3 regions of the Exiguobacterium sp. s95 genome follow, and region 1 is predicted to be linked to each of the others. Evidence: riboswitches for the same ligand, from Rfam matches in the RefSeq annotation. Region 1 holds a riboswitch; each other region holds the start of a gene.
What was found. Region 1 has a riboswitch for S-adenosylmethionine ahead of KNP99_RS12525 (methionine ABC transporter ATP-binding protein). Riboswitches for the same ligand answer to the same signal wherever they lie in the genome.
Positions count from the first base shown of each region.

Region 2: another riboswitch for S-adenosylmethionine. It lies ahead of KNP99_RS05615 (methionine ABC transporter ATP-binding protein); the one in region 1 lies ahead of KNP99_RS12525 (methionine ABC transporter ATP-binding protein).
Region 3: another riboswitch for S-adenosylmethionine. It lies ahead of msrA (peptide-methionine (S)-S-oxide reductase MsrA); the one in region 1 lies ahead of KNP99_RS12525 (methionine ABC transporter ATP-binding protein).

Region 1 is NZ_JACSMM010000008.1:114,929-125,461, forward strand. It holds gene KNP99_RS12500 (FN3 associated domain-containing protein) at 1-2,705, shown strand, start outside; gene KNP99_RS12505 (hypothetical protein) at 2,728-3,084, opposite strand; gene KNP99_RS12510 (CAP domain-containing protein) at 3,444-4,322, shown strand; gene KNP99_RS12515 (MetQ/NlpA family ABC transporter substrate-binding protein) at 5,120-5,935, opposite strand; gene KNP99_RS12520 (methionine ABC transporter permease) at 5,969-6,634, opposite strand; gene KNP99_RS12525 (methionine ABC transporter ATP-binding protein) at 6,624-7,637, opposite strand; SAM riboswitch class I at 7,721-7,827, opposite strand; gene KNP99_RS12530 (aminotransferase class I/II-fold pyridoxal phosphate-dependent enzyme) at 7,890-9,077, opposite strand; gene KNP99_RS12535 (alpha-glucosidase) at 9,244-10,533, shown strand, end outside.
Region 2 is NZ_JACSMM010000002.1:176,855-187,387, forward strand. It holds gene KNP99_RS05565 (acetyl-CoA C-acetyltransferase) at 1-277, shown strand, start outside; gene KNP99_RS05570 (acyl-CoA dehydrogenase family protein) at 274-2,058, shown strand; gene KNP99_RS05575 (DinB family protein) at 2,130-2,585, shown strand; gene KNP99_RS05580 (arsenate reductase family protein) at 2,621-2,974, shown strand; gene gcvH (glycine cleavage system protein GcvH) at 3,039-3,422, shown strand; gene KNP99_RS05590 (thioredoxin family protein) at 3,524-3,802, shown strand; gene KNP99_RS05595 (class I SAM-dependent methyltransferase) at 4,352-4,990, shown strand; gene KNP99_RS05600 (S-ribosylhomocysteine lyase) at 4,994-5,458, shown strand; gene KNP99_RS05605 (PLP-dependent cysteine synthase family protein) at 5,455-6,378, shown strand; gene KNP99_RS05610 (bifunctional cystathionine gamma-lyase/homocysteine desulfhydrase) at 6,371-7,537, shown strand; SAM riboswitch class I at 7,597-7,703, shown strand; gene KNP99_RS05615 (methionine ABC transporter ATP-binding protein) at 7,782-8,804, shown strand; gene KNP99_RS05620 (methionine ABC transporter permease) at 8,801-9,466, shown strand; gene KNP99_RS05625 (MetQ/NlpA family ABC transporter substrate-binding protein) at 9,500-10,327, shown strand; gene KNP99_RS05630 (MDR family MFS transporter) at 10,400-10,533, shown strand, end outside.
Region 3 is NZ_JACSMM010000005.1:101,671-112,203, forward strand. It holds gene KNP99_RS10315 (aldehyde dehydrogenase family protein) at 1-747, shown strand, start outside; gene KNP99_RS10320 (3-hydroxyacyl-CoA dehydrogenase) at 800-1,669, shown strand; gene KNP99_RS10325 (acetyl-CoA C-acyltransferase) at 1,666-2,874, shown strand; gene KNP99_RS10330 (enoyl-CoA hydratase-related protein) at 2,871-3,641, shown strand; gene paaX (phenylacetic acid degradation operon negative regulatory protein PaaX) at 3,718-4,605, shown strand; gene KNP99_RS10340 (gamma carbonic anhydrase family protein) at 4,711-5,226, opposite strand; gene KNP99_RS10345 (NAD(P)H-dependent flavin oxidoreductase) at 5,310-6,248, shown strand; gene KNP99_RS10350 (DMT family transporter) at 6,606-7,034, shown strand; gene KNP99_RS10355 (Crp/Fnr family transcriptional regulator) at 7,046-7,723, shown strand; gene KNP99_RS10360 (DMT family transporter) at 7,736-8,215, shown strand; gene msrA (peptide-methionine (S)-S-oxide reductase MsrA) at 8,615-9,145, opposite strand; SAM riboswitch class I at 9,253-9,359, opposite strand; gene KNP99_RS10370 (M20 metallopeptidase family protein) at 9,430-10,533, opposite strand, start outside.

The sequences.
Region 1 (10,533 bases):
CATTAACAGCAGGTATTCTTCCGCAGGCAGGCATCATCGTAGGGGCAGAGGGCGAAGGCGTCATCCTGTCAGAGTACATAGAAGGATCGAGCAATAACAAAGCGATCGAGATTTACAATGGTTCGGGACAAATCATCAATCTCGCTGACTACACACTCGTACAGTATACGAATGGTGGACCGTCTGAATCAAAAATCACGCTTTCCGGAACGATTGACCCGGGGAAAACATTCGTCATTGCAAACTCAAGTGCAAATGCTGACATTAAAGCAAAAGCACAACAAACGACAGGATCACTGAACTTCAACGGTAACGATCCCGTTGCCCTGAAAAAAGGAGATGTCGTCCTCGACATCATCGGACCGATCGGATCAAGTGCGGATTTCGCGAAAGATACGACGCTCGTCCGTAACACAAACGTGACGACCGGTTCAAAAACATATGAACCGTCACAATGGACAAGCTTCCCGGTCGATACATTAACAGATTTAGGATCACATAAAGCAGTAGCAGGCGATATTCTCGTTGCACCAACGGCTGACCCAGTCGGCGAAGTTGAGCGTGGTGATAAAGTAACGCTTACAGGGGAAGGGACGATTCACTATACAGTCGATGGATCAACACCGACAGTTGAAAGTCCGGTTTACTCAGAGCCGATCATAATTAATGAGGAAATGACGATTCAAGCAGTCGTCGTCAAGAATGATAAAACGTCAGCCGTTTCGACGTTCAAATATTACATCGCACCACCCCTCACGAAAATCAGCAGTATCCAAGGAATTGCACATTTGTCTCCATACGCCGATCAACTCGTTCGGACGACAGGTGTCGTCACGTATATCGTGGATGCAAACAACTTCTACATGCAGGATCCGAATCCGGATAATAACAGTAAGACATCTGAAGGTATCTTAGTGTATTCGAAAAACCACGGAGCGGCAGTCGGACAAAAGGTCGCGACAACTGGATATGTGAAAGAATGGCTATTAGGTGGATATAGTGATAAAGCGGAGACAGACTTGCCTGTAACAGAGCTCAGTGCTGTCAACCTCGTTAAAGGAGCACTTAACGAAGGATTACCTGCAAGCATCGTCCTCGGTGGGGACGGCGTCTTGATTCCGACGGATGTCGTCGATAACGATGCGTTCGCGAACTTTGATCCGGAAGAAGATGCAATCGACCTGTATGAAAGTGTCGAAGGGATGCGTGTTGCACTTCCGAATGCCATCGTTACAGGTCCACAAGCAAACCGGACGATTCCGGTCCGGACGCAAACAGCAGACAAAGTCTACACGAAACGTGGTACACCAATCTTGACGGCAGACAACGTCAACCCGGAACGTCTCTTCGTCGAGATGGGCAGTTCGTCATACCGTGCGAAATCAGGTGACCGTTTTGAAGGAACGATTGAAGGCGTCATGAGCTACAACTACTCTGCTTATAAAGTCTTGTCAAAAGCAGCTGATCTTCCGAAACTCGTCACGAGTGAAATTGATCGTCAACCGACGAACATCGAAACAGGAGAGTCACGTTTGACGGTCGCATCGTATAACGTCGAAAACTTTGCTTCGACAGCAGACGCCGGGAAAGTTGATCGTGTCTCGGAAGGGATTGCGACGTTCCTCAAAACACCGGACATCGTCGGTTTGACAGAAATGCAAGATAACGATGGTGCAGTTGATAGTGGAACCGTCGATGCATCCAAATCATTTGAAACATTGATTGCAGCAATTGAAGCGAAAACTGGCGTTAAGTATGCGTATACAGACATCGCACCAGAAGATAAAAAAGATGGCGGACAGCCAGGCGGAAACATCCGTGTCGGCTTCTTGTATAACCCGGAGCGCGTCTCACTTGCACCAGGTAAAAAAGGAACGGCAACAGAAGCGGTTTCGGTCGAAAACGGCAAGTTGACGAGTAACCCGGGACGGATTCAACCGCTCGACCCGAACTTCGCAAGTTCACGGAAGCCACTCGTCGGGGAATTCCTCTTCAAAGGGGAGTCGTACCATGTCATCGTCAACCACTTTAACTCTAAAGGTGGCGACGGAGCAGACTTCGGTAAAAATCAACCGGTCGTACGTAAGAGCGAAGTACAGCGTCATGCGATTGCGACAATCGTCCAAGATTTCGTCAATGAACTCGAAACAGAAGTCAAAGACTCGAATGTCGTTGTTCTTGGTGACTTGAATGACTTCCAGTTCTCGAAAACACTCGACATCCTCAAAGGAAAGAACTTGTGGAACACGGTCGATGATCTTCCGAAATCAGAACGTTACTCGTATGTCTATAATGGTAACGCACAAGTACTCGATCACATCCTAATCTCGAAAAACTTAAAATCGTATACGTCTTCTGACATCGTCAACATCAACTCGGATTACATGGAAGCAGACGGAAGCGCGAGCGACCACGATCCGGCAATCATTTCGATTCAGGGGATGGAAAGCGCAAAAGCAGTTAATGGTAAAGCAGAAATCGGGAAATGGCGTGCTGTTCAAAAAGGAAAACATATCTTCATCGAGCGTAAACTTGCAGGAAACTGGGATAAAGCAAGTGAGACACACGCTGATCAGCAAGGTGAACTTCTTGAGCTACGTGTTTCTAAAGACCGTCCTTACATCAAGGTGAAAACGAAAAAAGGAAATACGGTTTGGTTAGAATTATCGAATGGGTATAAATTGAAAGAAACAGATAAGTATTAAGTAAAGAGGCTTAAAAGCGGACTTAGCGGTCCGCTTTTTTGTGTGTTCGGATAAAAAGAGATAGGAAGGAAAGGCTACTGATTGAAAAGGTGAGGAGCAGGGCAGTTTCAAGAGGAAGGATCCGAAACATGTACATGAAGTGGATGATGATTAAGGTAATAATCGTGGCGAGACCGACGATAAAGTTCTTCCGTAATAAGTTTCCGACACCGGGAACGAGCAGTTCGAATCCGAAACGTTGGCTATAGTGAACTTCGTCATGTGCGTTCGCGAGACTAAAGGAGACCGTCAACACAACGAGAATCATCCAACCTGAAAACAAGTACTGCTGAATCGCGAGAAACGTAATCGATTCATAGATAAAGTAGAGAAGAATCATGGCATACTCCTTTTGATGGATATTATATGGACAAACACGTATTTTTTTTCCTTACGATTCCTAATATTAGCTAGGTGATGAAAGAACGGCAATAAGATTTGCAAAGAATGAAAATAAAAGAATGTTCACACATTTCAACAAGAGGGGAAAATAGTTCATTTTCTGTACGATAATGAAATGAGAATGGCTTCGGACTAAGTTGTCAGACCTTTAAAGGCGATGTTACTAAAATGTGTCTGTGTTGTGAACAAGTCGAATGAATCATGTGATTTTCTTAGAATGGATACTCTGACTGTTCGAACGGTTCAATTTCTTTTAAAATAAGGGTAATGCAAGAAAGAAGGAGGCGGACCAGCAGGATGAAAAAAGTATTAGTCCTCGGGGTAATAGCATTTGCTTTCTTTGGTTGCGAAAGCGTTCCAATCGAACAAGCGGAGGCGGAGTACCCGAAAAGTGGGGGAAAGCTGATTGATGCATATACAAGTGAGTACCCGGGATACAAGTGGGAAGTCAGACGGACAGCGACAGAGGAGTTTGTCGCACTGACGAAAGACGGGAAAGATTACGGGAAGTATCGTTTCCGGGACGGCGTGACGACGCAAGGCGCGACGTTAAATAAAGATACGGAAGCGACGCTTGCGAAAAAAGGCTGGAAGGTCGTCAAGTCCTATCGAAAGGGAAATACGAACTACATGCTGAACCTTGATCACGCAGCCGTCTATGAAAAGAACGATAACTACGTGACGTATTTCTTTGATCAATATGATAAAAATCGCGTCAAAGCAACACTGGCGATTCCGAAGGACGTCGAAGCGAAAAAAGAAGGGTTCTATGGTGCTGCTTCAAAAGCATTACGGACGACGGATGAGAAATTGATGTTACGCCTGATGAACTGGGAACGTGCCGAATACAAGAAACCTGCATTGTCGCCGTATACAGCATTAAAACCGGTCACGCGCGGACACAGTGAAAACATGGCGGAGAATAACTTTTTCTCGCATACGGATCCTGAAGGCCGTGACCCGTTCGCCCGGATGAAGGCAGAAGGCATTCGCTTCTCGATGGCGGGTGAAAACTTATCGATGGGGTATCCAAATGTCTTCGCTGCTCACTGGGGATTGATGAACTCAAAAGGGCATCGTGAGAACATCATGCAAAGCGGCTTCAAACAAGCGGATGTTGGAGTGGCGTTTAGAAAAGATGCACCGTACTTTACGATTAACTTTAGAACACCGTGAAAATAGCACGAACTAAAGTAAAGCCTAGGTTCTCGTCAATGGGAACCTAGGCTTTTTGGTTTGTCTTGAGTCCCGGGAAACGTGATATCTTACGAATCAAAAAACGTAGGTGGTTGATATAAGTGGTACGAAAGATTCTTACTTCCCGTGCTTTCCTCGGGCGAGGCGCAAGCCGTTGCCTCTTTCCCTTACAGGTCAAGATGCAGGGTCTCGCCTGCCTCTGACAGCGCAAGCGAGCCTTGCGCTTTTTCCCGTAGGAGTCACGATGAAGTGAATCTTTTTTAGCTTTTCTATATAGAAGGAGATACTAGAAATCCTGTGATGCGTCGCGTTTCCTGACACGAATCGCTTTCGAGCGAAAGAGCAAGCAAGCGCAACCCTGCAGTGAAACGAAGCGGCGCGAAGGCTTGCCGCTCGGAGACGATTTGGGAAGGATGGGCGACGCATTCTACGAATCAGAAAATATGTGGTGTCAGTCGGTGGAAATGAATGTTAAGAGGCGAAAAGATTCCTGCTTCTCGTGCTTTCCTCGGGCGAGGCGCAAGCAAGCCTTGCGCTTTTTCCCGTAGGAGTCACGTGGAAGCAAATCTTTTTAGGCTTTCTAATGGAAGAAGACCTGAGAAAGGCTGCGATTCGGGAAGAGGGGAGCGACGAGTAACAGAGATACTATCGAAAAAACGGACGGCCCACCCCTGTTATTGAAAGGAGGTGGAGCCGTCCGGTTTTTTATGGCGTTTACCCTTTTAAGAAGTGGCAAGACGAAGGTGTTTGCGTAAAAGTCAGACAGACACTCCTGCTCAATTCGCCCAGTCTGGTTTGCTGAATCCTTTGAATGATTTTTCGATCACTTCATTAAAATCATCCGATTTGACGACAGCGGTTAAGTCTTTGGCCAGTTGTTTGTCTTCGTCACTTGTCTTAACAGCGACTAAGTTGCGGTACTGCTCGTTCATCGTCTCGAGTGCGAGTGCATCGAGTAAGTCGAACTTCGCAGCAAGTGCGAAATTTCCGGGAACAGCTGAAATATCAACACTTTCGACAGCGCGTGGGAGCTGAGCGGCTTCAAGCGGTTTGATGACGAGTTTCTTTGGATTTTTGATGATGTCCTTTTCTGAGACGGTCAATGGATCGGTATCTGCTTTTAGTTCAATCCAACCTTGATCCGCTAACAGGTTCAAAGCACGTGCCTGGTTCGTCGGATCGTTCGGTGTCGCGACTTCAGCACCTTCTTTGACATCGTCCAACGTTTTATAGGACTTGCTGTATAATCCCATCGGTGCGGTTGGGACAGTGATCAACCCTGTGAGATCGAGATTTTTTTCTTTCGCAAACGTTTTTAAATAAATCGAGTGCTGGAACAGGTTGGCATCGATATCACCGCTCCCGAGGGCAAGGTTCGGTTGAATGTAATCACTGAATTCGACGATTTCGACTTTGTAGCCTTTCTTTTCGAGTCCCGGTTGAATCGCTTCTTTGACCATATCGCTATACGGACCACTCGTCGCCCCGATTTTGATGGACTTCGTTTCTTCATTTGCACTGCTGTCACCGCATCCGGCTAAGATGCTTGCTCCTAATAATCCTGTTGCTAAAAAGGCATAGCGTTTTTTCATCGTAATCTCTCCCTTGCGTTCTCTATTTGTAAGTTATCGTTTATCGGCGACACGTGCGAACCGGTTGCCGAGTGCCTGAATGACTTGAATGATGACGACAAGCACGACGATCGTCATGATCATGACGACGTTATCGTACCGGTAATAACCGAACCGGATCGCGAGGTCACCAATTCCGCCGCCACCGACAATCCCTGCCATCGCTGAGAATCCGATCAGACTGATCAAGGTCAACGTCAAGCCTTGAATGATTCCGGGCAATGCTTCCGGAAGGAGAACACTGATAATGATGCGAAGCGGTTTCGCCCCGCACGCTTCTGCTGCTTCAATCAAGCCGGGTGGAATCTCACGGAGTGAGGTTTCGACGAGTCGGGCGAGAAACGGAATCGCGGCGACGCTCAAGCTGACCGAGGCGGCAGCGGGACCGATCGTCGTCTTCGTGATGAGTTGCGTCAATGGAATCAAAGCAACGAGTAGGATGATGAATGGTAACGAGCGGACGATGTTGATGGCGAAGTCCAACGTCGTTCGAATGAAAACGTTTTGGAAAAAGAGTCCGCGGTCGGTGATGAATAATAAAATCCCGAGTGGAATTCCGATGATGATGGCGAAGGCGAGTGAAATGCCGACCATGAAGGCCGTCTCTCCGAGTGCTTTCGTTAAGTCGGGAAGCATTGTCGTAAACCGGTCAAGCGACATCTTGAATCACCTCGATTGCGTGCAACTGTCCCTCGAGCCAGGTTAAGGCACGATTCACGTGCAGTGTCGGTCCCGTCAAACTGACGATTAAGACGCCAAACGCGACGTCCTGAATGTAGTCGACCTTCCCATGCAGGATGCTGACTGCGATATCGAATTGTTTGATGGCTTCAGATAAGGTACTCTCACCTGTTTTTTCACCCGTGAACTGAAGTCGAATGACTTTGCCGGGTGTCGTCCGTAAAATCCGTTCCGGCAACTCGATTTGGAGTGCCGTATCGACGTAATGTTTTGTGACCGGATGTTCGGCTTGACTAAATATGGCGTAAGTCGAAGCGACTTCGACGACTTCACCGTGCGCCATGACGGCGACGCGGTGACAAATTTGTTTGACGACGTCGATTTCGTGGGTGATGAGGATGATCGTCAAACCGAGCCGGGCGTTCAAATCTTTCAGTAAATCGAGAATCTGGAGCGTCGTCACGGGATCGAGCGCTGATGTCGCTTCGTCACAGAGTAAGACGTTTGGATTGTTGGCGAGCGCTCGTGCGATGCCGACGCGTTGTTTTTGTCCACCACTGAGTTGGCTCGGGTAGTTCGTCTCGAATCCTTCGAGTCCGACGAGTGCCGTTAATTCTTGAATCCGTTTCGGGAACTCACGCCGTTTGACACCGGCAGCCTTTAAGGCGAACGCGATATTGTCGGCAACGGTGCGGGACTGAATCAGTTGAAAGTGTTGAAAGATCATACCGACCCGGAGACGGAGTTTGCGGAGAGACGTTTTGGAGACACGTGATAGATTGGCTCCGTCTACTATGACCGTACCGCTCGTCGGTGTCTCGAGTCCGTTAATCAACCGTAAGAGTGTACTTTTTCCGGCGCCGGATTCACCGATGATGCCGAAAATTTCCCCTTGTTCAATCGTTAAGTTGACATCGTTTAATGCAAAAATCGGTGTACGGTCACGGACAAATTGTTTTGTGATGTGTGCGAACTCAATCATGATGTTTCCCTCCCTATACAAAAAAATCGCTTTTTTCCAGTTAGAGAGCAACCAGAAAAAAGCGACGAATTGTAGAATTTCGTAACTTATCTCTCAGAACAAAAGAAGTTCTGTAGGATGTGGCACCGTTCCATTACTGGTGGTTGCCGGACGTCGTTGGGCCTAATCCCTCGGTCGCTCTCGATAAGTAGCTATGCTGTTGGGATTTACTTTAACGGAAATGATTCCCATCTGTCAAACGTTTTTTCAGAATTATTCGGCAACGGCGGTTTGGAAGAGCTGAAGGGTCCCGATTCGTTTGACAGCCTCGACGAGTCGGTCGACATCGGCAATCAGACTGATCCGGACGTAACCTTCACCGTATGTACCAAAGAAATGACCCGGTGTCACGGCGACGTGCGCTTCGTCGAGCAGGTGATCGGTGAAGCTTTGTGACGTGAAGCCGGACGGAACAGGGAGCCAGACGAAGAACGAACCACCCGGAACCGGTCCTGCCCAGCCGATTTCGTTTAATGCACCGAACAACGCATCGCGTCGCGTCTCATACAAGGCGCTCAGTTCACGGACACATGTCTGGTCGCTTGAAAGTGCGACCGTCGCTGCATGCTGGATCGGTGTGAAGGCACTGACGTAAAGGTGTTCCTGGTATGTTTCGATGCTCGCGATGACGGACGGATTACCGATTGCAAAGGCAATCCGGAAGCCGGACATGTTGAACCGTTTAGAGAGTGAAAACAACTCAATCCCGACATGCTTAGCGCCTTCCGTCTGGAGGAAACTCCGCGTCGGACCATCGAAACTGATCCCGCCGTACGCTAAGTCATGGACGACGCAAATGTCATGTGCATCAGCGAACGCGACCGTCTGTTCAAAAGCCGCTGCCGTCGCTGTCGCACCGGTCGGATTACTCGGATAGTTGAGGAACAACATCCGGGCTCGTTCGACGTCAAGCGAATCGAGGAGATCATAGTCAGGCAAAAAGCTATTTTCAGCGAGAAGCGGAAGCGTGATCGGATACGCACCGGCAAGTGCTGCGCCCGATAAGTAATCCGGGTAACCTGGATCCGGGACGATGACCCCTTCACCGGGATTGACGATCGTCTGCGGAAGGGCGACGATGCCGGCCTTGCTTCCGAGTAAAATCGCGACTTCTGTCGCCGGATCAACCGACACGCCAAATTCTGATTCATAAAAATTAGCGACGGCCTGTTTTAAGAAATCATGTCCGCGAAACGGCGGGTATTGGAGATTGCTTGCATCATCGATGGCTTGTTTTAAAGCATCGAGAATATGTACGGGTGTCGTTTGGTCCGGTGTTCCTTGACCAAGCGTGATGACGTCGTGTCCTGCGGCTTTGACGGAACCGATCCGTTGGGCAAGTTCTGCGAAGACGGGATCGGGCAAGCGATCGATGGCGATCGATGGGGCGAAATGTTTCATCTCTGTTCCTCCTTCGGGTATTGTCGTCAAGAATAGCGAATTTTCAGTCAAAATGAAAGAGGTTTTTTAAAATCCCTTAAAAATTAGAAGAACATTCCAATTTCAGACGACGTTCTTGATACACTAGACAAGTAATCGATCGACTACTAGACGGGAGATGGAAAAGATGAATCGGACCTGGTGGAAAGAAGCCGTCGTTTATCAAGTGTACTGGCGGAGTTTTAACGACTCGAATGGAGACGGGATGGGGGACTTGCGGGGCGTGATTGAAAAGCTTGACTACATCGCCTCACTCGGGGTGGATGTCATTTGGCTTAACCCCTGTTATACATCACCTGATATCGACAACGGTTACGACATCGCTGACTATTACGGCATCATGGAGAAAGCCGGCACGATGGCAGATTTGGACCAGCTGATTGAATCGGCGCATGCGCGCGGCTTAAAAATCATTCTCGATCTTGTCGTCAATCATACAAGTAATCAACATCACTGGTTTGAGGAGTCGCGCCGTGATCAAACGAATGATAAGTCAGATTGGTACATTTGGCATGACGGGGAAAAAGGAACACCACCAAACAATTGGCGGTCGTATTTTGCGCCGAGTCCATGGACGTGGGATGAAGGACGGCAACAGTACTATTTTCATTCGTTTGCTTCAGAACAACCTGATTTGAACTGGGAACAGCCTGCCGTCCGTCAATCTGTCTACACGATGATGCGATGGTGGATCGACCGAGGCATCGATGGTTTCCGGATGGATGTCATTAACTTGATTAAAAAACGAGCGGCGTTTGACGATGTGGAGGATCCGTTTGACTTGTCCTACTTAGGCAATCAACCGGGAGTCCATGAATTTTTACAGGAGATGCATCAGGAAGTTCTTGCGGGGAAAGAATTGTTTACGGTCGGGGAGATTCCGTTTGTCGGTCCCGAAGATGGGCTGTTATATGTCAGCGAAGAACGTCAGGAGTTACAGACGTTGTTTCATTTCGAAGTCGCCGATGACATGGAAGAAATGGACCTGCTGCGGTATAAACAGATTCAAAAACGGTGGTATGATGCGCTGTACCCGAAAGGCGTCGCTTCACAATTTTTGAATAATCACGATCATACAAGACAAGTCACGCGCTTCGGTAGCGAGTGCTATCGTGTCGAGAGCGCCAAGTTACTCGGCTTGATGCTACACACGTTACCGGGTATCCCGTATGTCTATCAAGGAGAAGAAATCGGGATGACGGGTATTCGTTTCTCGGATGCTTCTCTGTACCAAGACGTCGCCTTCCGTAATCGTTACGAGGAGCGCGTCGCAGCGGGAGAGCCGAGTGGCACTGTCTTGTCATCGATGCAGCTACGGGCGCGGGATAATTCGCGGACACCGATGCAATGGGATGATAGCCGGGCAGGCGGATTTACGACAGGGGCACCATGGATGACGGTCAATCCGAACTATAAA
Region 2 (10,533 bases), on a different contig from region 1:
CGAAGAGGTCGGCTTGATTGAATTGAATGAAGCGTTCGCCTCACAGTCCCTTGGTGTCATCCGTGAGCTCGGTCTCAACGAAGACATCGTCAACGTCAACGGGGGAGCGATCGCACTCGGTCATCCACTTGGCTGTACGGGAACAAAACTGACATTATCACTCTTACATGAAATGAAACGCCGCAACGCGAAATATGGTGTCGTCTCGATGTGTATTGGCGGCGGCATGGGTGCTGCCGGTGTATTCGAATTAGTTGAAGGAGGAACAGGACAATGAGCCAAACGACGAACGAATTGATTAAAGGTGGAAGTTTTGTACTGGATGAATTAAAAGCAGAGCGTCTCTTTACACCGGAGGATTTTTCAGAAGAACATAAAATGGTTGGTGACATGACGGCGAAATTCGTCGAAGATCGTGTCGTTCCAGTACTTGACCGGATCGAAAAACATGAGTTCGAACTTTCAGTCGGTCTCTTGCGTGAAGCAGGCGAGCTCGGTCTTCTCGGGGCAGACGTTCCGGAAGAATACGGCGGCTACCAAATGGATAAAATCTCGTCTTCGATCATCACAGAAAAATTCGCACGTGGTCGTTCATTCGCCCTCAGCTACGGCGCACACGTCGGAATCGGTTCACTCCCAATCGTCTTCTTCGGAAACGAAGAGCAAAAACAAAAGTACTTGCCGAAACTCTCGTCAGGTGAATGGATTGCGTCATACGCATTGACAGAACCGGGCTCGGGGTCAGATGCACTCGGTGCGAAGACGACAGCTGTCTTGAACGAAGCCGGGACACACTATATCTTGAACGGTGAAAAACAATGGATCACGAATGCCGGTTTCGCCAGTCTGTTCGTCGTCTATGCGAAAATCGATGGCGATAAATTCACGGCATTCCTCGTCGAGGGTGAGTACCCGGGCGTCTCGACAGGTCTGGAAGAGCAAAAAATGGGCATCAAAGGGTCATCGACACGGACATTGATTTTAGAAGATGCGGAAGTACCGGTCGAAAACGTCCTCGGTGAAATCGGTCGCGGGCACGTCATCGCCTTTAACATCTTGAACGTCGGGCGTTACAAACTCGCTGTCGGTGCCGTCGGTTCATCAAAACGCGCGATTGATCTCGCCGTTCAGTATGCGAACGAACGGAAACAATTCAAAACACCGATCAGCTCATTCCCATTGATTCAAGAGAAACTGGCGACGATGTCAGCTCAAACGTATGCGATGGAAAGCTCAGTTTACCGGACAGGCGGTCTCTTCCAAGATAGTCTCGATCAGCTGTCGGAAGAAGAAAGTAAAGATGGCAAACGCGTCGCTGATTCGATTGCCGAGTACGCGATTGAATGTTCGATGAACAAAGTCTTTGCGTCCGAGACATTTGATTATGTCATCGATGAGGCGGTTCAAATCCACGGCGGATATGGTTTCATGGCGGAATATGAAGTCGAAAACATGTACCGTGATTCACGGATCAACCGGATCTTCGAAGGAACAAACGAAATCAACCGTTTGCTTGTACCAGGTACGCTCTTGAAGAAAGCGATGAAAGGCGAGTTACCACTCTTAGCGGAAGCGCAGCGCCTCCAACAGGAAGTCATGAGCTTCATGCCGACAGAAGTCGGAACAGAACCGCTCGACCGGGAACGTCACTTGCTCGCGATGATGAAAAAGATCTTCTTATTGACGGCTGGAACGGCTGTTCAGAAATATCAAGATAAGTTACAAGGCGAACAGGAAATTCTCGCGAACACGGCCGATATCATGAGTGCAATCTATGCGCTCGAGTCAGCCATCGTCCGGACAGAAAAAGCGATCGCTTCAAAAGGCGCCGAGAAGAGCGAACTCAAAATCCGTTATACGGAAGTCTTCGCCCAACAGGCATTCGAAGGTGTTGAACGTGACGCGAAAGAAACACTCTACGCAGCAGCAAGTGGAGACGAGTTACGGATGTTACTGTCGGCACTGAAGAAATTCAGCCGTTACCAACCAATCAACTCAATCGGCACGAAACGTGCGATTGCGAAACGTTTGATTGAAGCTAACAAATATCTCGTCTAAGTCAGGTTTACGAGTTCGCCTTTGCAGGGAAAATCTCTGTAAAGGCGAATTTTTTTGAGGAGGGAATAGCGATGCGTGAAGATGTAAAAGAACTTCAGTTTGCAGTCGACTACTACAAATCGCTCGAGCGTTTATCGGATGAAGAGTGGCAGTCGCCGCTCGCGATCGATAAATGGACGGTACAGGAGTGTGTCGGCCATTTGTTCCTGTGGGACCGGTATTACCTCGATCATGCCGTCGCGAAGCTCCCTGACGATCGACTGACGTTAGTTGAGACGGACTTTGATGAATTCAACCGGTTAGCGGTCGAGTATGCGCATCATGTCGACGCATTGACGTTACTGAAAAAAGCAATCGCGGTTCGAAGCGAACTCGTGACGCAACTCGGACGGTTGACGGACGCGCAGTATGAACAGACGTATGAAGGGCGCTTTTGTCCCCGTGAGTTCGTCGCGTCGTTCATCGCCCACGATCACCATCATCAAGATCAAATTGATGCGGCACTCGCGCGCTTGAAGGAACACTGATCCATCTGCTAGTCTTAAAGGTGAGGTGATGAAACATGGTAACGATGTATGGCTATCCAAAGTGCAGTACATGTGTCAAAGCGAAGAAGGCGCTTGAAAACAACGGCGTCGAAGTCGATTACAAACACATCGTCGACGAGACACCAAGTGCCGCGACGATTCGCGAACTCCATCAAAAAAGTGGCGAACCGCTGAAAAAATTCTTTAACACGAGTGGTCAATCCTATCGTGCGGCTGGTCTGAAAGATCGTTTACCCGACTTGTCGGAAGAAGAGCAGTATGCTTTGCTCGCAAGTGACGGCATGTTACTGAAACGTCCAATCGTCACGGACGGGACAGATGTCACACTTGGATTTAAAGAAGAGATGTATCAAGGAAAATGGTATTAAGAAGCCGATTGAATTTGGTATACTAAAACCGTTAGTCCACTATAGAACACAGGGGGAATCGCAAATGAGTCAAGTCAAAGACAATCTACGGTATTCGGAAGAGCATGAATGGGTCGAAGTAACAGGCAACAAAGCACGAATCGGAATCACGGATTTCGCACAGCACGAACTCGGTGATATCGTGTTCGTTGAGCTTCCAGAAGTCGGAGATACGATCTCAATCAACGAGCCATTCGGTTCGGTTGAATCGGTCAAGACGGTTTCAGAGTTGTACGCACCGATTTCAGGGAAAGTCGTTGCAATCAATGAATCACTCTCCGATTCCCCAGAACTCGTTAACGAATCACCATTTGAAGGTGCATGGATGGTTGATATCGAGCTAGAAGATGAGTCGCAAGTTGAAGCATTGATGGATGCTGCGGCATACAAATCAATGATTAACGAGTAATACTTAAGGTAAGACGGACAGGGGTGAAACGATTTTGTTTCATCGCTGTCCTTTTTTTTGTATACTGGCTTCAGAAGCACTGGATAACAGGAGGGGTCAAGATGAAGGAAGTAACAGAAGTACCAGCAAACGGGTTGTTGTATGTCTATGCACCGATGTGCGGCACATGTGCCATCGCCAGTCGGATGCTCGACATCGTCGAAGCGACGAAAGACGAGGAATGGATCCAAAAAGCGAATGGAAATTTCATTCCTGAATTTCTAGAGCAGGCGCAAGTCATGAGTGTGCCGGCATTACTCAAAGTAAAGGATCATCAAGTCGTAGAGCGGTTATATGCGTTCCAAAACGTCCAAAATGTCTTTGCGTTTTGTGCAGAATAACAAGAAAAATCATAGGATGATTTTTCTTTATGTTAAATTGTCGGAATATTTACAATAATTCATTGACAATGACAATTTATGAATGGTATATTCATATCAACTTCTAGAAATGCTTTTATAGGAAGTCTGGCAGAGGTATAGAACCTGATGTTTCTCGTATTTAGAACCATTCAATGACATCCTAAATCTTTTTTTCTGTTTCCCCTTAAGTCGTCCCCCAAAGACGAAGCGGTTCAAAAAAGAGATGGTGGATTCGAATGGTCGATCTGACTACTGTGACATCTTGCTTTTATAGTTCGAAAGGGCGCCGTCCTCTGATGTGACGAACGAAGAAGTTCGCATCAGAGCTGGGTTTTCCTTCGTTGCATTTCTAACCACATTATTCGTGTTGTCGGTTCTCCGGCAACGCCTTTTTTTTGTTTCCGAAAGATTTTGAAGCTGTCGCCTTGCTAATCAGAATTGTCCCTGCTACAATGCGATTAAGGAAAAATACTTTAATTCATATCCGATTAGTCGGAATTAAAAGCGGGATGCGGAGGACGAAAAGGCATGACAGTACGTTTCATGGATGTATTTACAGAGTGGGCGTCATCTTACGACGACACAGTAACGGGGCAAGATCCGGAGTACAAAGAAGTCTTTCGCCGTTATGACGAAATATTAGAGACGGTCGCTGAAAAAGCGATGTCACCCGTTGCCGAATTTGGCGCAGGAACAGGCAACTTGACGCAACGTTTGCTTGCGCGTCATGAGCAGGTACTGGCAATTGAACCAAGTCCGGAAATGCGCGACATCTTAATCAATAAAATTCCGGCGCTGGCTGTTCAAGATGGTCATTTCTTATCGTTTGAAGCAGCAGATGCAAAAAGTTTTGTCTCGACTTATGCGTTTCATCATTTGACGGATGAAGAAAAAGGACAGGCCGTCGATTTGATGGCAGCGATTTTACCGGCAGACGGAAAGATCGTCTATGCCGATACGATGTTCGTTTCTGAGGCAGCACGTCTAGAAACGATTGCAGAAGCAAAAACTCAAGGGTTTGACAACCTTGCAGAAGATTTAGAACGCGAATTTTATCCACTGATTCCAGTGATGGAACAGATTTTTACGTCACGCGGATTTAACGTGACATTCACACAATACAATCACTTCGTCTGGCTCATAGAAGCCGAGAAAATGGGGGAATAAATCATGACAATCAAAAAAATGAACGTAGAAAGCTTTAACTTGGACCATACGAAAGTCAAAGCACCATATATTCGTGTAGCAGGCTATAAAGAAGGTAAAGTCGACCAAGTCGTCAAATATGATATTCGTTTCACACAACCGAACGTCGAGCAAATGCCGATGCGTGCGATGCACACACTCGAACATTTACTTGCTGAAAACATCCGCAACTATTCGGACGACGTCATCGATGTTTCGCCAATGGGCTGCCAGACTGGTTTCTACATGGCGATGATGAACTTTGACTCAGTCGAAAAAATGAGTGAACTCGTCGAGAAGACATTGAACGACGTCTTAGCGGCTGAAGTGATTCCGGCACAAAACGAAACACAATGTGGGTTTGCGAGCGCACACGACCTTAAAGGAGCGAAGCACTATGCCGAGAAAATGCTTGCCGGTCGCGACGAATGGGACATCGTCTTCGGATGATCGCGAAGTCAGTCCGCGACCTCGTCGGAAATACGCCACTGTACGAGATTACTTCATTCGATTTGCCTGCTGGTACGCGGATTTTGGCGAAGCTCGAATGGATGAACCCTGGGGGCAGCGTCAAAGACCGCCTCGGTATCCAACTCGTTGATGCCGCAATCGAACAGGGGTACGTGACACCAGGCGGAACGATCATCGAACCGACTGCCGGCAACACCGGCATCGGTTTGGCGCTCGCCGCTAAAAAATATGACTTACAGGTCATTTGTGTCGTCCCGGAAAAGTTCAGTCAAGAGAAACAGACGTTGATGCGGGCACTCGGCGCGACTGTCGTCAACACGCCGACTGAACTCGATATGCAAGGCGCAATCGATAAGGCAAAAGAACTCGGACAAACGATTCCGAACAGTTATGTGCCACTCCAATTCGAAAACGAAGAAAACTCGGTCACTTATCAGCGGACACTTGGTCCGGAGCTTGTGGCGGAACTCGGTCACATCGACTGGTTCGTCGCCGGATGCGGATCAGGTGGAACGTTTGCCGGAACGACGGCTTTCTTAAAAGAACGCTTCGGGACAAAAGGGGCAATCGTCGAACCGGAAGGCTCCGTCCTCAACGGAGGGTCAGCCGGACCGCATAAAACAGAAGGAATCGGGACAGCCAAATGGCCAAGTCTCGTTTCTCGTGATTTAGTTGATGAAATTCATACGATTTCTGATTTGGATGCTTTTACGAAGGTCCATGAACTGGCGGCACGTGAAGGGTTACTCGTCGGCAGTTCAGCAGGAGCGGCACTCGCCGCGGCGCTCGATATCGCCCAGCGCCATCCGGGAAGTACGATTGTCACCGTCTTCGCAGACAGTGCAGAACGGTATTTGAGCCAACAAATCTTTGAAAAGGTGGACGAGACACATGCGTAAAAAAACAGCGTTGATTCACGGAGGAACGGGTGTAGACAAGGCAACGGGTGCCGTTACACCGCCAATCTATCAAACGAGCACATATAAGCAAGAAAAAATCGGTCAATTAAAAGACGGGTATGAGTACTCGCGCACAGCAAACCCGACGCGGACGAGCATCGAACGATTGATTGCTGATCTTGAAGGAGGCGTCCGTGGATTCGCGTTCGGATCAGGAATGGCGGCGATCCATGCTGTCTTCAATCTGCTTCAGTCTGGCGACCACATCGTCATGACGGACGACGTCTACGGCGGAACGTTCCGCTTGATGCAACGTGTCCTACCGAAGTTCAACATCGAAGTGACATTCGTCGATACGACGGATCTCAGCGCGACGGAAGCGGCGATTCAGGACAACACGAAGATGCTCTACGTCGAGACACCGACGAACCCGTTATTAAAAGTGACGGACATCGAAGCGATCGCAGCCATCACGCGTCGTCACGACTTGAAGCTCGTCGTCGACAACACGTTCGCGACACCATACTTGCAACAACCAATCGCGCTTGGGGCAGATATCGTGCTGCATAGTGCAACGAAATACATCGGCGGACACTCGGACGTCGTCGCAGGGCTTGTCGTCGTCAATGATGATACGCTCGGCGAAGAACTCCACTTCATCCAAAACTCGACGGGCGGAATTCTCGGACCGCAAGACAGCTTCCTGCTTGTCCGTGGTCTGCGGACGCTCGGTATCCGGATGGAAGCGATCGAAGAGACAGCACATGAACTTGTCAGCTTCCTGCAAGCGCAAGACGTCGTCTCGAACATCTTCTACCCGGGACTCGCCTCGCATCCCGGTCATACGATCCAGCAAAAACAAGCGACTGGTTTCGGCGGGATGATCAGCTTTGATGTCGGTTCAGCTGCAAATGCAGAGAAACTTGTGGAAGCATCACACTTCTTCACGCTTGCTGAAAGCTTAGGGGCGGTCGAAAGTTTGATTTCCGTTCCGGCACGGATGACACATGCATCGATTCCAGCAGAACGTCGGGCGGAACTCGGCATCACGGATGGTCTCGTCCGAATCTCGGTCGGACTTGAAGATGCAGAGGATTTGAAAGAAGATTTAACGTATGCTTTCAGTCTGCTCGAAAAAGTTTCTGAAAAAACTGTTTGACAAGCAAAATAACCCCTGCTAATATTCAAAATATATTAAAAACAACTAAATACCGATAACTCTTATCAAGAGTGGTGGAGGGACTGGCCCGATGAAACCCGGCAACCGCGGAATTTATTTCCGAAGTGGTGCTAATTCCAGCAGACGAACGTCTGCAAGATGAGAGCAAATGGTTTTGTGTACTGAAAGTGCGCGCGTTTGCTCTAAAACGTGCGCACTTTTTTTATGTTTAGGAGGGACAGTAGTGATTCGTTTACAGGATGTAGGAAAGATTTATCGCTCGAAGCGCGGCGAAGTCGAAGCTGTCGCAAACGTCGATCTCACGATTGAGCGCGGCGAAATTTTCGGGATAATTGGTTATTCCGGTGCAGGGAAGTCAACCTTGATTCGCCTGCTGAACATGTTAGAAGCACCGACAAGCGGTTCGATTCAAATTGACGGTGTCGAGATGACGACGTTACGACCGAAAGAATTACGCGGCGTCCGGAAAAATGTCTCGATGGTCTTTCAGCACTTCAACTTGCTTTGGTCACGAACGGTCGAAGAAAACATTATGTTCCCGCTCGAACTCGGCGGATATCCGAAAGCACGCCGGAAAGAACGGGTCGCCGAGCTGATTCAACTCGTTGGACTCGACGGTCGCGAAGGCGCTTATCCGTCACAACTATCCGGTGGACAAAAACAACGCGTCGGGATTGCCCGCGCACTGGCATCAAACCCGGACGTCTTATTATGTGACGAGGCGACAAGCGCCCTTGATCCGAAAACGACGGACTCGATCTTAGAGTTACTCGTCGACATCAATAAAAAACTAAAACTGACGATCGTCTTGATCACACACGAGATGCACGTCATTCAAAAAATCTGTCATCGGGTCGCCGTCATGGAGGCCGGAAAAATCGTCGAACAGGGTCTTGTTTCAGAAGTCTTCCGGCATCCGAAACAAGCGATGACAAAAGAATTCGTCAAACAACTGACGTCGTCTACAGAAAACGAGTTGACGTTCGCGAAACTTCGTGAGCGCTATCCGACAGGGAAAATCGTCCAGCTGACATTCGTCGGTTCGACAGCAGAAAGTCCGATCCTGGCAGAAGTCATGAAAGATTCGACCTTATTATTTAATATCATCGGCGGGAACGTCGGACAGACGCAAGACGGTGCACTCGGAACGTTGTTCATCCAACTGATTGGTGCGGCACATGAAACACAAGCGGTCATCGCGAAACTTCAAGCGAGTGACGTGGAAGTGGAGGTGGATCACCGATGACGACATTCTTTAACGACCTCGATTGGGAAATGGTCTGGACGGCGACCGGCAGTACCGTTTATATGACAGCCGTCGCGGGTCTAGCGACTTTCATACTCGGTTTAATCATTGGTCTGTTGTTGTATGCGACGAATGAAGACTTATTGTTTAAGAACCGGGCACTGTATTCCGTGCTCAGCTTTTTAGTCAACATCTTCCGTTCGATTCCGTTTATTATATTGTTGATTTTATTGATTCCAGTGACGCTCATCATCGTCGGATCGTTCTTAGGACCAACAGCGGCACTTCCGGCACTGATTCTTGGGGCGGCACCGTTTTACGGGCGGATGGTCGAACTGGCACTGCGTGAAGTCGACAAAGGTGTCATCGAAGCAGCGGAATCGATGGGGGCAACGAAGTTCCAAATCATTTATAAAGTGTTGATTCCGGAAGCACTACCAGCAATCGTCTCCGGTATCACCGTCACGCTCGTCGCGCTCGTCGGTTACACGGCAATGGCCGGAGTAGTCGGAGGAGGAGGACTCGGGGACATGGCATATATCGAAGGTTTCCAGCGTTCTCAAAACGATGTCATCGCCATCGCGACATTGTTGATTCTCGTCATCGTCTTCATCATTCAAATTATTGGTGACCTGCTCGTAAAAGCAATCGATAAACGATAATACTATTTTTAGTTAACTTGGGAGGAATTATTCATGAAACTTTGGAAAAAATTCGTCGGTACAGCAGCAGTATCCGTCTTAGCAGTCAGTCTTGCAGCATGTGGGGAAGAGTCGTCAGGAGACGACGCGAAGACACTTGTCATCGGTGCTTCAAACGTTCCCCATGCTGAAATCCTAGAGCACGTTCAAAAAGAGTATGAAGCAAAAGGCTACAAACTCGAAATCAAAAAGTTCCAAGATTATGTGTTGCCGAACAAGGCACTCGCTGAAAAAGAAATCGATGCGAACTATTTCCAACACGTTCCGTACCTTGAGCAACAGGAAAAAGAGAACAAATCTTATAAATTTGAAAATGCAGGCGGCGTCCACGTTGAACCGCTCGGCGTTTACTCAAAAAAATATAAGTCGCTCGACGAGTTACCGAAAGGTGCAACGATCTTGACGAGCTCAAACGTCGCGGAGCGTGGACGTGTCTTGACGTTCCTCCAAAACGAAGGCTTAATTAAGTTGAAAGACGGTAAGACGACAGATGCTCAGCTTAGCGATATCGCGGAAAACCCGAAGAACATTGAGTTCAAAACGAATATCGAAGCGTCACTCTTGCCGCAAGCGTACAAAAACAATGAAGGCGATGCTGTCCTCATCAACACGAACTACGCGATTGATAACGGTTTGAACCCGTTAGAAGACACAATTGCCCTTGAAGATGAGTCTTCACCATACGTCAACATCATCGTCACGCGTGAAGGTGATGAAAAAGACGAGCGTGTGACGGCATTGCTCGATATCTTACACGAGAAAAAGACACAGGATTGGATTACGAAAGAATATAAAGGGGCCGTCGTCCCGGTCAGCAAATAATTCACTCGAATGATGCATTCTTCCTATATAATGGAAGGATGCATTATTTTTTTAGTTGAAGGGGGATTCTAGGTGCACCGTTTACGACAGTTACATCCGCTGACGATCGGCGTCCTGCTCGGAACATTTTTCTCACGGCTCGGGACGTTCATCACGATGCCATTCTTTGCGATTTATTTATCGACGGTGCTGGAGTTCAGCCCGGT
Region 3 (10,533 bases), on a different contig from region 1:
CTGAAGCGTGTCACGCTCGAGCTCGGCGGCAAGTCACCGAACATCGTCTTTGAAGATGCGGATATCACGGCTGCTGTCGACGGCTCATTATTCGGCATCTTCTATAACAGCGGTCAATCGTGTGAGGCACGGTCACGTCTTTACGTCCATGAAGACATCTACGAAACATTCATGGAACAATTCGTCGCGAAGACAAAGCAACTTGTCCTCGGGAACCCGTTCGATAAAGGGACACACATCGGGGCGATCATTGATCAACAACAACTCGATGTCATCGACGGGTACGTCCAATCGGCAAAAGCAGACGGGGCAACGATCCTTGCGGGCGGTCAAGTCGAACAGGTCGAAGGATTCGAAAAAGGCTTCTGGTATGCACCGACGATCATCACGAACGTCACGCACGAGATGAAAGCGGTCAATGAAGAAATCTTCGGACCGGTCGTCGTCGTCATGCCATTCAAAGATGAAAAAGAAGCGGTTCGTCTCGCGAACGATACGGAATTTGGTCTCGGTTCAGCGGTCTGGACGAAGGACGGGGCGCGGGCGACACGAGTCGCGAACCAAATCAAAGCCGGGATTGTCATGGTTAACTGTCCGTTCTCCGCCTTCCCGGGTACGCCGTTCGGTGGCTACAAACAATCCGGTTTCGGTCGTGAACTCTGTATCGAAACGCTTGATTTATATACGGAAACGAAAAGTATCTTATCGTATTACGGAAGCCGTCCGCTTAATCCGTTCGGACTGTAAACACCAACGTGCGGACGCGAGTCCGCACATTTTTTTATAAGGAGGAATTCAGATGATTAATCAGATTGTCGTTGTTGGATCAGGCGTCATGGGGCGCGGAATCGCCTACGTCGCAGCCGCAAAAGGATTCGAAGTCACACTCGTCGATATCGAAACTGCCTTGCTCACTTCTGCCAAACAGGAGTTGGAACGGATTGCCGAAAAAGGAATCGTCCGCGGGAAGATGTCGGCGGATGAAGTCGAACAACTGTTTTTGCACCTTCGTTTTTCGACAGACTTAACAGCGGCCGCAGCACACGCCGATCTCGTGATTGAAGCCGTCCCGGAACGGCTCGAGATTAAACAGTCCGTCTTCCGGACGATTGAAGCCGCAGCCCGGCCGGCATGTTTTTTCGCGACGAACACATCGACGATGAGTCCGACGGAAATCGCCTCGTTTACGATGCGACCGGACCGTGTCATGGCGATGCATTTCTTTAATCCGGTTCATCTGATGCCGCTCGTCGAACTCGTCCGTGGACTTGAGACGTCGGATGAGACCGTGACGGCACTGACGGGCGTCGCCGAACGGATGGGGAAAGAAACGGTCGTCATTCAGGAATTCCCGGGGTTTGTCACGTCACGGATCAGTGCCCTCGTTGGTAACGAAGCCTTCTACATGCTGCAAGAAGGACTTGGAACGCCGGAAGAAATCGATAAGGCGATCAAGCTCGGGTTAAATTATCCGATGGGACCGTTCGAACTGGGAGACTTAGTCGGGCTCGATACGCGCCTGCATAATTTACGTTACTTACATGAGAAGCTCGGAGAAAAATACCGTCCGGCTCCATTGCTCGAGCAATACGTCAAAGCGGGACGACTCGGTCGTAAGACGGGACGCGGAGTATATGACTATGCGAAAAGCGGGGTGAAGGCACCATGAGGCGTGTCGCGATCATCGACGCCGTCCGGACACCGATCGGACGGTACAATGGGGCGTTAAAAGACGTCCGGCCGGATGACTTAGGAGCAGTCGTCATCGAAGCCTTACTCGCCCGTAATACACAAGTTGCCCCTGAAACAATTGAAGAAGTCATTTTCGGCAACGCCAACCAAGCGGGCGAAGACAATCGGAATGTCGCCCGGATGTCGGGCTTACTTGCCGGTTTACCGGTCAGCGTCGCCGGAACGACGATGAATCGGCTATGCGGTTCCGGACTTGATGCTGTCATCGCAGCCGCACGGGCGATTGCCTTAGGCGAAGGCGACGTCTATATCGCCGGCGGGACGGAAAGTATGACGCGTGCTCCATTCGTGATGGGGAAACCGGATGCGGCGTTCCCGCGTGGCAATCAAACGTTATACGATACGACAATCGGCTGGCGGTTCGTCAATGAACGGCTGGCCGAACAATACGGAACCGACTCGATGCCGGAAACGGCGGAAAATGTCGCGTCGCGTTACGGAATCAGCCGGGATGCCCAGGACGACTTCGCGTATACAAGTCAGTCCCGGGCAAAACAGGCGATCGATAGTCAACGTTTTGCGGACGAAATCGTTCCTGTTCGTTACGCAAATAAACGGGGAGCGATGCTTGAGGTCAGTCAAGATGAACACCCGCGACCGGAGACGATGCGCGAGAAGCTCGGTACATTGCGCCCATTGTTTCCAAACGGAACGGTCACGGCGGGGAATGCGTCAGGTGTCAATGATGGTGCATCAGCCTTGCTGTTGATGAGCGAAGAACACGCACGCGAGCTTGGACTGACGCCGCTCGGGTTTTACCGGGCGAGTGCGACGGCAGGTGTCGAACCTGCCGTCATGGGGATTGGTCCGATTGACGCGACAAAAAAAGCGTTACGGCGCGCAGGACTGACAATCGAGCAACTCGACCTGATTGAACTGAATGAAGCATTTGCGGCACAAAGTTTAGCCTGTATTGCCGAACTTGGTCTTGATGCAGACAAGGTCAATGTCAACGGAGGGGCGATCGCTTTCGGTCATCCACTCGGTGCAAGTGGTGCCCGGATTTTGACGACCTTGTTGCATGAAATGAAGCGGACGAACCGGACGTACGGGCTGGCGACGATGTGTGTCGGGGTCGGACAAGGAATCGCCTTGATAGTCGAACGGGAGGGACTGACATGATTCATTTTGAACGAAGTGGACAACTTGCGCTGATTCGGATTGATCGTCCGGAACGGATGAATTGTTTTGATTATCCGACGCTGGTCGAGCTACAGGAACTTGTGGATGCCGTCAAAACGGACGAATCGGTCCGGGTCGTCGTATTTACCGGGACAGGGAAAGCGTTTAGTGCCGGTGCTGACTTAAAAGAGCGGGTGACACTGAATGAAACAGAAGTCCGGCGGAATGTGCTGGCAATCCGTGAAGTCTTTGCGAGCATCGCGGCGTTGCCTCAACCGACGATTGCAGCAGTTAACGGTCACGCGCTTGGCGGGGGATTTGAGTGGATGCTTGCCTGCGATTTCCGGATCATCGTCGACGGCGCGTTGGTCGGTCTGACGGAAACGAGCTTTGGTATCATCCCGGGAGCAGGTGGGACGCAACGCCTTCCGCGTCTGATTGGGGAGACACGGGCGAAAGAACTGATCTTTACGGCGAAGAAAATTGATGCCGAGACGGCAGAACGATACGGGCTCGTCTCGCAAGTCGTCGCGACAAAGGATGCGTTGTTACCGGCTTGCTTTGAACTGGCAGCAGCGATGCTCCGCAATGGGCCGATTGCCATTCGTCAGGCGAAACAAGCGATCGATGGCGGAATGAATGTGTCGCTCGCTGACGGCTTACGACTTGAAACGGAAGCCTATGAGGCAGTCATTCCGACCGAGGACCGGCTTGAAGCACTCCGCGCCTTTGCTGAGAAGCGAACACCGCAGTTTCAAGGGAGATGAGGATGGTCGCCACCTGAAATAACACGTATACTAACGGTACACAAAAAAACGTTATATCAAAGAGAGAGTGAATGACATGAGTGCGAATACCCAATCGATGATTTTTACGATTTATGGCGATTACATCCGGCACTACGGGAATCAGGTTTGGGTGGGAAGTCTGATTCGGTTGTTGAAGGAGTTCGGACATAACGAACAAGCCGTTCGCGTTGCCGTTTCACGAATGGTCAAGCAAGGATGGTTGATTTCTGAAAAACAAGGGACAAAAAGTTTTTATTCGCTGACGGACCGTGGGGTCGAACGGATGGAAGAGGCGGCGCGGCGGATTTACAAGTCGACGCCACACGTCTGGGATGGGAAATGGCGGACATTGATGTATACGATTCCGGAGGAAAAACGTCAGATTCGGGATGAGTTGCGGAAGGAACTGACGTGGAGTGGTTTCGGTAACTTATCAAACGGGGTCTGGATTTCTCCGAACCCGCTTGAAAAAGAAGCGACACGTCTGATCGAGGCGTATCAGATTACCGAATACGTTGATTTTTTTGTCGGTGAATACCACGGACCGCAACAAGATCAATCGCTCGTCGAACGTGCTTTTCCGCTCGACGAGTTGCAAGCGCGGTACGAAGCATTCATCGTTGAGTACAGCCGGCGTTACATCGTCCACCAAAGCCAAATCCAACTCGGAGAGATGGATGAGGAACAGTGTTTTGTCGAACGGACGAAGCTCGTCCATGAATACCGGAAGTTTTTGTTTACGGATCCTGGTCTGCCGCAAGAATTACTTCCGGATGCCTGGAACGGACACCATGCGGCAGTATTGTTCGAACAATACTATCGCCTGCTTGCGGCACCGGCCAGCCGATTTTTTGAGTCGATTTTCAAAGAGACACACGACGTGACACAAAAAAGTGCTGACTACGATGCGTCGGAGCATCCATTGTTTGCGGAGCGGTCGTAAGCGCAAGTAACCTTGTGCTTACGACCGTAGCGTCAATTGAGAAATGAATCTATTACAGGTGAACTCCGGTCTTCTGGAAGTTCACTTTTCGCATGTGGAAAACAGTTATTGTCCGAGCTGTTCCCGGAAGGCGTAACCTTTATCAACATAGGAGTCGATTGATTCCTGAATCATCTCGAGATCAGCTGGTGTCAACTGCCGCACGACTTTACCGGGGGACCCGACAATCAAGGAGCGGGGCGGGAACTTCTTGCCCGGGGGAATCAACGTATTGGCGCCGATGATACATTCTTCACCGATTTCGGCGTGATCAAGGACCGTCGCCCCCATGCCGACGATCGATCTGCGACCGATGCGACAGCCATGGAGAATCGCATTATGTCCGACCGTCACCTCGTCTTCGACGATGACAGGTGCCCCTTCGTATAAATGAATCGTCGCGTTGTCCTGGATGCTGCAACGCTTCCCGATTGTAATCGGTCCTTCGTCCCCGCGTAATACGGCGTTGAACCAAACCGTTGACTCTTCACCGATCGTTACGTCACCGATTAAGAATGCTCCCGGCGCCACGAAGACGGTCTCCGCAAGTCTAGGTGTCGTATCACGATATGGAATATTCATAAAAATCCCTCTTTTCCGATTAATGAATTTCAATTCAGTCTTACTTAGTATACCATTCTTAAACAGCAGATTGGAGGAAGACGATGTCCCGATTATGTGAGTTACTGCAAATCCGCGTTCCAATCATCCAAGGCGGAATGGGAAATGTCAGTCATGCTGCCTTAACGGCAGCCGTCTCGAATGCCGGTGGTTTAGGAACACTCGGTTGTGGCACACGTTCGCCGGAAGAAATGCGCCGTTTGATTGAGCAGACCCGTCAATTAACAACGCATTCGATTGCCTTGAACATTGCGATTGGTGTCTCGCCGCATACGGAAGCCCTGATTGAATTAGCGATAGCAGAACAGATTCCGGTCGTGTCCTTATCAGCCGGAAACCCAGCACCCTATACTGAACGTTTACGGACGGCCGGAATTACGACGATTGCGGTCATCGCGTCAGTCAAACATGCATTAAAGGCAGAAACGGCCGGGGTCGATTTGCTTGTTGCAGAAGGTGTGGAAGCGGCAGGTATCAATTCACCGCTCGAGCTGACGACGCTGACACTGGTTCCGCAAATCGTGGATCAGGTCACGCTTCCCGTCATCGCGGCTGGTGGAATTGGAGACGGTCGTGGCCTTGCAGCCGCTTGGATGCTTGGTGCATCCGGTGTTCAACTCGGTACGCGGCTGATTGCGACGCAAGAAGCAGCTGTTCATGCGAACTACAAGAACCATCTCGTAGAAGCAACGGATCTTGAGACACGAATCATCGGTCGTTCCGTCGGCCGTGTCCGGCGTGTGTTAAATGGACCGTACGTTGCTGCACTACAAGGTGTTTCATCGCTTGATGAGTTTAACGCGAAGACGACAGAAGCGTATCACGTGACGGGTGCGGTCGATGGTGACGAGGTCAACGGGTATGTCAACGCCGGTCTCGTGTCTGGTCTCGTTACAGATATTCCGACCGTATCTGAATTATTCGAGCGGATGCAACAGGAAGCGTATACGCAAATTGAACGGGTGCGGGCCGATTATATGTAATGGATCAGTAATCAGTAAGGCGGATTGTTCCTGGGAAGACGAACAATCCGCCTTCGGACTGTAGACAACGTGCGATCGGGAGATCAAGCGTCGTTATTCGTTGCTTTCCCCGTAGGAGTCAACGAAACGTGACGCTTTTTAGGTGATACCGCTTTGAAGACGAGGCGAGACGGGGAAGCGCGAACGGATTGCATCCCGATATCGCATGGTTACGCCTCTTAATCGATTATCTACACGCTGAAGACGGGCAATCCGTCTTTTTTTATACAATTTTTTAAAATGGGACATTTGTCCTTTTCAGATAAGGTGAAAATAGTGTCTACTCATAACAGAAGAAACAAAAGGAGGTGCCTTAAAGTGCAGGGAGTTATATTCGCATTAATGAGTGGACTATTCATTGCGTTGCAGGGGATTTTTAATGCCCGTTTAGGAGATGCCATTGGTCCGTGGTTTTCGGTGACGATCGTTCATTTCGTCGGATTGATGGGGTGCTTAGCGATTTATAGTGTGGTTCGTGACCGGAAAATCGGCGGTTTTCGACAGCTTCCGCTCCTCTATGCCAGTGGCGGATTGCTTGGCGTACTCGTCGTCGTGACCGAACTGACGTCGATTCAGTTACTTGGCATGACGTGGGCGATGTGTTTGTTGCTCGTCGCACAAATTTTATGTGCATTCGTGATTGATTTGAACGGCTGGTTTGGTGTCATCAAAAAAAGGAGTAACCGGGGACAGTGGATCGGGATCAGTTTGATGCTTGCCGGAGTTGCGATTTTTTCACTGTCCTAAAGGGAGGGCCTATGCAGACGATTGAGACCTATTTAAAACAGTACGACTTAGCGGATATTTTTACGGAGACCAGTAAAGGCTATTTACGCATCGAAACGTTTTCGGAAGGGGACCTGTTATGTGTGACGGGTGAACCGATTGACCGGATGTATTTCATCGTCGAAGGAAAAATTAAAATCTCTGCAGCATCGGCTGAAGGGAAACAACGGATTTTACGCTTTAAAAAGGCGATGACGGTGATTGGTGATGCGGAATATATCAATCAACGGGAAGTCTTGAATACCATCGAGGTGATTACGGACGTCGTGGCACTCAGCATTCCGTATGCGATCTTACGTGAGCACAATACGACGAACACCTTTTTACAATTTTTACTGCGGGTCATTACGACCAAGTGGTACGCGGACTCGAAATCAGCATCATTTCATGTCCTCTATTCGGTCGAAGAACGATTTGCCGGATATCTGTTATCGATTACCTCGGACGTTTCCGACAGTCTGTTTTATCAAGAGATGCGAACGTCGAATCTCCATGACGTCGCCGATTGGCTCGGGACGAGTTACCGTCATTTAAACCGTATCATCTCAACACTTTGTGAAGAAGAAATCTTGGCGAGACGACGCGGGAAAATCATTATTTTAGATGTAGAGCGGATTAAAGAAAAAGCGAACGGAAATAGTTACGAATAAGGAGGGGCTAGCATGGGACTAGGTATGTTTTGTGCGATTACGGCAGGAATGATGATTAGTTTACAGACGGTATTGAATGCACGGATGAGTCATGCGTTCGGGGCATGGGCGACGACGACCCTCGTCTTTTTTGTCGGGTTCATCGGTTCACTGTTTGCGCTACTCGTATTTCGGGGTGGCACATTCTCGAACATTCAAACGGTCGAACCGCTTTATTTATTCGGTGGTCTGGTCGGTGTCGGTGTCGTATTTTGTGTGATGCGCGGGATTCAGTTGCTCGGTCCATCGATTGCGATTTCGGTCGTCTTGATTTCGCAACTGAGTTTTGCATTATGTGTCGACTTGTTCGGTTGGTTCGGTTTACCGGAACTTGAGCTTTCGCTCGGACAAGTCGCTGGATTGCTTGTGATGCTAGCCGGTATTTTTGTGTTGAAACGATATCAAGTCGTAGAAATCGAATCTTCGGATGAGTTGTCGGAAAAGGTATCGTAATTCTTACGGTTAACTCTGGCAGTATAAAGTCGATTTTTTAGCGCGAAGACGAATCAGTAGTTGTGGAATGAAAGATTCGTTCTTTTCGTTGCTTTCCTCGGGCGAGGCGCAAGCCGTTGCTCCTTGACCTCACGGACAACGAGCAGGGTCTTGCCAGCCTCTTGGCAGCGCGTGTTCACGCGCTTTTTCCCGTAGGAGTCAACGAAAAACGAAGCTTTCAGGGTGTACCGCAGAGAAAATCATAGAGTAGTGTTAGAGCACAATCTGTCTCGAATCGCTTTGAAGACGAGGCGAAACAGGGAAGCGCAAACTGATTGTCTTTCGTTATAGCATACTCACTCTTCATAAGCGTTTATTTGCAAACAAAAAAGCCCACGCGAAGAGCGGGCTTTTTTTAGTTTAGACAGATACTTCTTCTTTCCAAGCCACATCGATGAATTCATCGCGACCGGATGCTTTCCGGTCTTTTTTGTAGTGCTCCGGATTCTTTTTGTGGAAGTTTTGATGATAGTCTTCTGCTGGGTAGAAGGCTTGTGCCGCTTCGATTCGTGTGACGATCGGTTGCTTAAAGCGATTGCTCGCAGCAAGCGCGTCACGTGAAGCAATCGCAGCAAGGCGCTGTTCTTCCGTATGATAAAAGATGGCAGGTGCGTATTGTGTCCCACGGTCCTGGAACTGTCCGCCGGCGTCAGTCGGATCCGTTTGCGGCCAGTAAAGTTCGAGTAACCGCTCGTATGAGAATAACGCCGGATCAAATGTAATCTCGACGACCTCCGAATGACCGGTCGTGCCTGTTTTTATTTGTTCGTATGTCGGATTTTCGATTTGTCCTCCTGTATAACCGGAAACAATTCCGTGAATACCGGGCAGTTCTTCGAATGGTGTCACCATGCACCAGAAACAGCCTCCTGCGAATGTTGCTTTTTCCATCTATATCTCGTCCTTTCCGCTGGCGGTAGTCGCCCTATAATCATTCGTGCTCTGACAGCGAGAAAACGAAAACGACTCCTTTGCTTGGTTGCAAAAGGAGTCGTCGCTTTTTATCAACCAAAGCTTGCGCTTTGCTGGTCGTAGCACCTTGCCACTGAAGGCAGGTTGCTGGGACGTCATCGATCCAGATCTCTCAGTCCACTCTTGATAAGTGTTATATGAAGTTGATTAAATTCGTTATCATTGATGTGATAATAGCATCTCTAAAACGACAAAGTCAATCCTTAAGATTCTAAAGCATGCAGGACGGTTGCACCTAAGGCTTTTGCGCCGATGAGCAATGCCTGTTCATCGATTTCATATTTCGGGTGATGTTGCGGATAAATCGTACTCCCATCCGTTTTGGCGGACCCCGTAAAGAAGTAGCTTCCTGGGATACGCTCTAAATAATAGGCGAAATCATCGGCTGCCATCATCGGTTTGAGTTCTTTGACAGATGCCTCACCTAAGAAAGCCGTCGCTTCTTTAACGAGATTTGTTTCTACCGGATGATTCCAAAGGGAAGGATAACCCGTCGTAAAGTCGATGGAATAGCTCGCACCGATTCCGGCACACGTCGTCCGGGCAACCAAATCGACCTGCTGTCGTAACTGGTGACGCAGCGCTTCGTCAAATGTTCGAATTTCTCCGACAATCCGTGCCTCACCAGTAACGATGTTCGGAGCCGTTCCGGCGTGGAATGAACCGATTGCGATGATGGCAGGTGAAAACGGATCAACGCGCCGACTGACGAGGTGTTGGAGATTACAGACGAGTTGTGCCCCGGCGACGAGTGCATCTTGTGTTTTATGAGGGGCTTGCGCATGACCACCCTGTCCGTGGACGACGATTTCGAATTCATCTATGGCGCACAGCGTATGTCCTGCGTGATAGCCAATTGTTCCGACAGGTAAGTCATTTTCGAGATGCGTACCGAAAATTGCATCGACCCCGTCAAGACAGCCGTCTTCAATCATTTGAATGGCACCACCCGGGAAGACTTCTTCCCCGTGTTGATGAATGAATACGATTGTTCCGTGAAGGTCTTCTTGCAGTGCTGTAAAGGCCGAGGCAAGACCGAGTGCAATCGCCGTATGTCCGTCATGTCCACACGCATGCATGACACCCGGATGAATCGAACGGAAGGCGAGATCCGTTTCCTCCTGCAGTGGCAGGGCATCGAAATCGGCCCGAATGGCGATGGTCTTTCCAGGATGTTTTCCTTTGAGGGTCGCGACGATCCCGCTACCACCGACGTTCCTGCGGTAAGGGAGACCAAGCTCATCATAAAATGAGGCGATGGCGTTTGGTGTCCGCACTTCTTGAAAAGAGAGTTCCGGGTGACGGTG